Roseiconus lacunae: one gene and its partner. The main gene of each other region encodes a partner of the protein of the gene in region 2 in a complex. Links are inferred from orthologs where the notes say so. Each region holds a gene or a part of one and is shown on either strand. Other genes may lie near its edges.

Region 1 (3,257 bases), on a different replicon or contig from region 2:
ATCACGCCGCCTGCAGGTCCCCGATGCCGCCTTGGCATCCGGCCGATGGCATCCCCCTTTTACTGCCGTCATTTGATGACGGCGCTGGAGAATTTGGAAGAACAATGGCACGTTACACCGGACCAAAAGCACGCGTTAACCGCCGCCTCCAAACGTTGATCTATGAAACCGCCGGTGCGGCTCGGGCGCTCGATCGCCGCAACACACCTCCGGGGATGCACGTCCGTGGCCGCCGCCCGAGTAACTACGGTGCGGCACTGCAGGAAAAGCAAAAGATCAAGCACTATTATGGATTGGGCGAGCGTCAACTTCGCCGTTACTTTGACGCCGTTTCTCGCAAGTCGGGCAACACCGGTGAGTTGTTGTTGCTGATGTGCGAGCGTCGTCTCGATAACGTCGTCCGTCGCGTCGGCTTCACTAAGACCCGACCGCAAGCTCGTCAAGGAATCGCGCACGGTCACTTCTTGGTCAACGGCGTCAAGGTCGATAAGCCCAGTTACATCCTTCGGCCCGGTGACATCGTCGAAGTCCGCGGACGCGAAAATCTTCGTAACCTTTATCGTGGCGTGATCGCCAACTCGTCTCCGGACGCATTGGATTGGGTCACCTTCGACAGCGAAAACTTGAAAGCGACCATGCTCGGCCTGCCTGGCGCCAGCGACATCAGCCTGCCAGTCGACGCGAACTCCGTCGTCGAATTCTTGTCTCGCTAATTCCGATCGCGGCCATAGCGGTTCGCCGAAGGGTTCAAATGCCTCGGCGGCCGATGGGTGCGTTCATCGTGCGTTAAGCCGACGTGATGGTGGTTCAATTGCCGCCGTCATGTCGCACATTGTCGGGCGTGCAGGTCGGTATCATTCTGTACCGAGATTGATTGCGCCGAAACGCAACCGGATTTTGAAACTCGCGATTAACATAGAGAATCATGCATAGCCCTGTAGTTGTCTTGGGCGGTGGCCCGGGAGGATATGCGGCAGCCTTTCTGGCGGCCGATGAAGGTTTGGACGTCACGATCATCGAAGCCGAACCGCGATTGGGCGGCACGTGCCTGCTGCGTGGCTGTATCCCCAGCAAAGCCCTTTTGCACGTTGCCAAGGTGATCCAGGAAGTCGGCGAGCTGAAAGAGAAGTGGGGCGTCGAGTACGCCGGCGAACCGACGATCGATGTCGACAAAGTCCGCGCCCAAAAGGACCAAGTGATCAACAACCTGACCGGTGGCTTGGGTAACTTGGCCAAGCGTCGCAAGGTCAACGTGATCCAGGCACGTGGCAGCTTTGTTAACTCAACCACGTTATCGCTCGAAGGCGATCATGAGTCGATCCCCGAAGGCGGCCAGATCACTTTCGATCACTGTATCTTGGCGACCGGGAGTGTTCCCGCGATGCCTCCGGCGTTCAAAGTCAGCGATCGGGTGATGGACAGCACCGGCGCGCTGGCTTTGCAAGATATTCCCGAAACAATGCTGGTCGTCGGCGGCGGTTACATCGGCTTGGAAATGGGCAGCGTGTACGCCCAGTTGGGTTCCAAGGTCACGGTCGTCGAGCTGGCCAAAGACTTGCTTCCCGGTGCCGATCGTGATCTGGTCAAACCGCTGGCCAAACGGATCGATAAGCTCTGTGAAGGTCGCGTGCTAACGAACACCAAAGTCGGCTCGATGGCCGAAGTCGATGGCAAGGTCGAAGTCACCTTCGAAGGCCCGGGCCATTTTGGACATGAGCGTTTTGATCGTGTCCTGGTCAGCATCGGACGCCGGCCGGTCACGCGCGACATCGGCTTGGAGAACACGTCGGTGGTGGTCAACCAGCGTGGCTTCGTCGAAGTCGATTCTCAGCAGCGAACGGCTGACCCGCACATCCTAGCCATCGGTGACATCGCCGGTGACCCAATGCTGGCCCACAAAGCGACCCACGAGGGCCGTGTCGCGGCTGAAGTGATCGCGGGCAAGACATCGTCGTTCGACAAAAAGGCGATTCCCGCGGTCGTCTTTACCGACCCAGAAATCGCCTGGGCAGGTTTGACCGAAACCGAGGCGAAGCGGGACGGGATCAACGTCAGCGTTGAATCGTATCCTTGGGCGGCGAGCGGACGGGCACAGGCACTCGGGATCACCGAAGGCCTGACGAAGTGGTTGGTCGACCCGGAATCCGGCCGCGTCCTCGGATGCGGTATCGTCGGCAGCGGCGCCGGCGAGTTGATTGCCGAAGCGGTTTTGGCAATCGAGATGGGCTGTGAAGTTCATGACGTGACCGACAGTGTCCACCCTCACCCCACACTCAGCGAAACGCTGATGAATGCGGGCGAGGTTCACTTTGGGACGGCCACGGAAATCTACAAGCCCAAGAAGAACAAGGCCCCCGTTGGCTGAGTAAGCGATGACGCAACGCGTATACATCAAGACCGTCGGCTGCCAGATGAATGTTCTGGACAGCGAAATGGTGATCGCCGATTTGAAGCGACACGGCTACACCGTCGTTGACTCACCGGAGGAGGCCGACTGTGTCTTGTATAACACGTGCAGCGTCCGCGAGCATGCCGAGGAAAAGGTCTACAGCGCCCTCGGGAAGGTGCGTCAGTCCAAGGATTCACATCCGGGAAAGACCATCGGCGTGATGGGCTGCATGGCCCAAAAAGATCAGGAACTGATTTTTAAGCGAGCACCCTACGTTGACTTGGTCGTCGGCCCCGGGCAGTTGCACACCATCCCCGATTTGCTGGACAAGGTCCGCAACGGTGATGGTCGTCAAATGGCGATCTCGCTGAATCGTAAAGACGACAAGCAAGCCGTGGTCGCGCGGTCACACGAAACGTTTGATCCGTTGCGTGACCCGTCAATGCGTCCGACGCCATTCCAAGCTTATTTGCGAATCCAAATCGGCTGCGACAAGTTCTGTACGTATTGCGTCGTGCCAAACACACGGGGTCCCGAGCAGGGACGTCCGCCGAGCCAAATCGTTTCCGAAGCCGCCATTTTGGCCGAGCAAGGCTGTCGCGAAATCACGCTGCTCGGGCAGACCGTCAACAGCTACAAATACCGCGATGAAAACTCGACGACCGATATGTCGTCGCTGTTGGAGATGTTGCATGAAGTCGACGGCATCGATCGCATCAAGTTCGTGACGAATTATCCCAAGGACATGACGGAACGTTTGTTGGTCACGATTCGTGATCTACCAAAGGTTTCGCCGTACCTGCACGTGCCGGCACAAAGCGGTAGCGACGAGGTACTCAAGCGTATGAAGCGAGGTTACACGATCGCG
Region 2 (3,320 bases):
ACGAGCGTGACCGAAAGCAACAGGAACACGATCATGTAAGTGTAGCCGAGTGATTCGAGTACCCAACCGAGTAACGAATCGCCTTCGGCACTGTCCGCCGCACCGCCACCCGCCGCGTCGCCTGCACCACCATCTTCACCGGCGGGAGCTTGTCCGGCATTGTCATCGGCCGGAGCTTCGTCGACCGGTGGCTCTTCCCCTGGACCGGCGACGTCACCGAATTCGGCATCGATGTCGTCTTGTGCAATCACAGTGGAGGGCGCCGTGGCTCCGATCATGGTGATCCCGGCGAACAAGATCATCGCCAGCAAGGGCAGTTTCAGACTTTGGCCATGAACGTTGATCATCAACGAAGCTCCAGAAGAGATGAGTGAAAGGGCTGATGGGGAGGGGCCGAAGAAGCCCGATGTCATCACTAGGTCGCACGCATCGCCTGACTGTGATGACTTCGATGCCATTAGAACACAATAGTTTACCAGACGTTCCCAACGACCTGGGCACTACGTCCAGGGAAAAGAGATTGAACGCGTCTTAGTTTGAACGAACCGCGTTGAAGATTCAGTCCGATCGGCAGAATCACCAAGCAGATCGTGGGGCACCCGTCTGGTCAGAAGGGTTGCGCCGATTGGATCAACGAATTGATGCGGACGAGAGAAAGCGGTTCCGATCGAGGCGCAGCATACGGACGCACTTCAAGCATGATCGGACGTTTCATGGCCGCAGCCCAAAATCCACCCAACGCCCATTAGTCATGGGTGTTGGAGGGCACACGATCGTCGTCGCGCATTCATGAAAGCCACGGCAATGACCATTTGGCTGAATCTGAATCTGATCAGAACCCTAGAATGCGAGCAGTAGCCGACTGGGGGCTTCCAAGTAGCCAATCACGTCATTGAGGAAACGAGCCGCCGTGCCACCGTCAACAAGCCGGTGATCATAAGAAAGCGAAAGCGGCATCATCAGTCGAGGCTGGATGCTATCGTCGGGCATCACGACGGGCAGTTTGCGGCTGCGTCCGACCAACAGAATTGCAACTTCGGGAACGTTGACGATCGGAGTTGAGTACTGACCGCCGATCGCGCCGAGGTTACTGATCGTGAACGAACCACCGCGAAGATCGTTGACAGGGAACTGCCCGCTGCGGACTTTGCCCGCCATCTCGGCGAGGGCACGCGTGATACCTGGAACGCTCATTTGATCCGCGTTCTTCATCACCGGAACTACCAGACCGCGATCTGTGTCGACCGCGATTCCGACGTTCACATAGTCTTTGTAAATGATCTGTTCGTTCTCGCGATCGACGGTGGCGTTGATCGACGGGTGGTGCTTCAAAGCGGTTGCGACCGCTTTGATTAAGAACGGCATCGACGTCAGCTTCAGCCCTTGGGCGGCATAGTCTTCTTTGCTGCTCTGACGCAAGCGTTCCAGTTCGGTGATGTCCGCGTCATCAAAGTTTGTGACACGAGGAACGTTCGACCAGCTTTTGTGCATTTGGTCGCTGATCGTTTTCCGGATCTTGCTCATCCGTTCCACACCGACGGTTCCGTAATCGTCACTGGCGATCGTGCCTGGCAATTGGGACGAAGCGGCACCGGCTTGCGGCGCGGCCGCCTGCGGAGTCGACGCAGCAGCCTGACCGGCGGAAGCGGGTGGCTGAGCGACGGCGGCTTGGCTGGACGAGCGAACGGCCGACAAAACATCGTCACGCGTGATGCGTCCGCCTTCGCCGGTTCCGGCAACGCGTCCCAAGTCGACGCCGACTTCTCGAGCGAAACGCCGCACGGCAGGCCCGGCAGGGATCACATCGCCGGAGGCCGGTGCGGGTGCGGGTGCGGGCGATTGAGGTGCGGGTGCGGATTGGACTGGCGCGGCAGGTTGTGGCGGCGCGGGTGCAGGCGTTTGAGGAACCGTTGGTGACTGCTGTGCCGGTGGTTGTGGGGTCGGCTCTGGGGCGGGCGCCGCTTCTTGTTTCGGCTCGGGTGCCGCTTCGGGTTCTTTCGCCGGTGCTTCTGGGGCTGGGCTTTCCGGCGCTGGGGTGCTGGCCCCCGACCCGGCTTCGACTTCGATCAAGACGCCACCGATCGCGACGGTGTCACCTTCGCTGACCACAATCTTGGAAACCTTGCCGGCTACCGAGGAGGGAACGGGAACGGTCGCCTTGTCCGTTTCCATTTCGACGATGTCTTGGCCTTCGGTGATCGTGTCGCCAACGGAGACGAAAACTTCCAGGACGTCGCCGGATTCGATTCCATCGCCAAGTTCGGGAAGGGTAACTTCGGTTGCCATCGTTGTGAATTCTTTAACGCTTGATCGGGAAAATCGCCTGCGGTCCAAGTCACCGGGTTGCAACCAAACGCAGCCCTTCGATGACTCGACCGATGAAACGGGAAATGTCGGGGTATTCCGACTGGTTATGCATAGTACGGATCGACTTTGTCGGGATTGTACCCGAGGTCTTCGATCGCCTTTTGGACATCTTCGGGGCCGAAAACGCCAGCCTTGGAAAGTCGGCTGAGGGTCGCGATCACGATCGACTCGGCGTCAACTTCGAAGTGTCGACGCAGTGCCTCGCGGGTTTCGCTGCGGCCCATGCCGTCGGTACCGAGGACGAAGTAGTCACCTGGCATCCAAGGCGTCAGTTGTTCGCCGAGTGCACGAACGTAGTCGCTCGCCGAGATGAAGGGACCCTCGACACCTTCGACGCATTCTTCCAAGTAGCTTTTGCGTGGTGTTTCGGTGGGGTGCAGCATGTTCCAGCGTTGGCATGCGGCCGCCTCACGACGCAGTTCGGTGTAACTGGTCACGCTCCAGGCATCGCTGGCGATGCCGTACTGTTCGGCCAAGATTTCTTGAGCCTTGAGAACACAGTTCAGGATCGCACCGCTGCCGAACAACTGCACGCGAGCTTTGGGGCTATCGACATCGCGGCTTTGGTACTTGTACATCCCTTTGACGATGCCCTCTTCGCAGCCGGCCGGCATCTCCGGGTGCTCGTAAGCCTCGTTCTCGGACATCAGGTAGTAAATGCACGTGTCACCTTCGGCGTACATCTTCTTCAGGCCGTGCTGGACGACGACAACGGCTTCGTAAGCGAAGGCCGGATCGTAGGAGCGAACCGTCGGAAACGCGATCGCATTGAGCAAGCTGTGCCCGTCCTGGTGCTGGAGACCTTCGCCGTTGAGCGTCGTTCGGCCGGCGGTGCCGCCGATCAAGAACCCTTTCGCACGCATGTCGGCGGCGGCCCAGATCAGGTCGCCGATCCGCTGGAACCCAAACATGCTGTAGTAGATATAGAACGGAATCATGTTCACGCCGTGGCA

The links.
Region 1: the proteins of FYC48_RS08925 (region 2) and lpdA are in contact, whole or in part, in a crystal structure (PDB 1EBD), measured with the Geobacillus stearothermophilus proteins. The link is inferred for Roseiconus lacunae from one-to-one orthologs. Residues at the interface, in WP_033016211.1 of Geobacillus stearothermophilus: Ile130, Ala131, Met132, Pro133, Arg136, Arg140, Glu141, Asn155, Arg157; in WP_049624544.1 of Geobacillus stearothermophilus: Pro340, Ser341, Asp344, Tyr345, Arg403, Asp406, Val408, Glu431, Ala432, Gly433, Asp438.

The regions. Positions count from the first base shown.
Region 1 is NZ_VSZO01000017.1:26,484-29,740, reverse strand. What follows is about bases 210-3,145. They hold lpdA (dihydrolipoyl dehydrogenase), read left to right. Parts: upstream 210-925; coding sequence 926-2,365; downstream 2,366-3,145. Other genes in these bases: miaB (tRNA (N6-isopentenyl adenosine(37)-C2)-methylthiotransferase MiaB), read left to right, coding at 2,373-3,145; rpsD (30S ribosomal protein S4), read left to right, coding at 210-713. Outside these bases: more of rpsD, read left to right, coding at 105-209; more of miaB, read left to right, coding at 3,146-3,257. UniProt on the Escherichia coli protein: Lipoamide dehydrogenase is a component of the glycine cleavage system as well as of the alpha-ketoacid dehydrogenase complexes.
Region 2 is NZ_VSZO01000005.1:102,574-105,893, reverse strand. What follows is about bases 64-3,062. They hold FYC48_RS08925 (2-oxo acid dehydrogenase subunit E2), read right to left. Parts: upstream 2,287-3,062; coding sequence 841-2,286; downstream 64-840. Other genes in these bases: aceE (pyruvate dehydrogenase (acetyl-transferring), homodimeric type), read right to left, coding at 2,412-3,062; FYC48_RS08930 (MotA/TolQ/ExbB proton channel family protein), read right to left, coding at 64-347. In the rest of the region: more of FYC48_RS08930, read right to left, coding at 1-63; more of aceE, read right to left, coding at 3,063-3,320.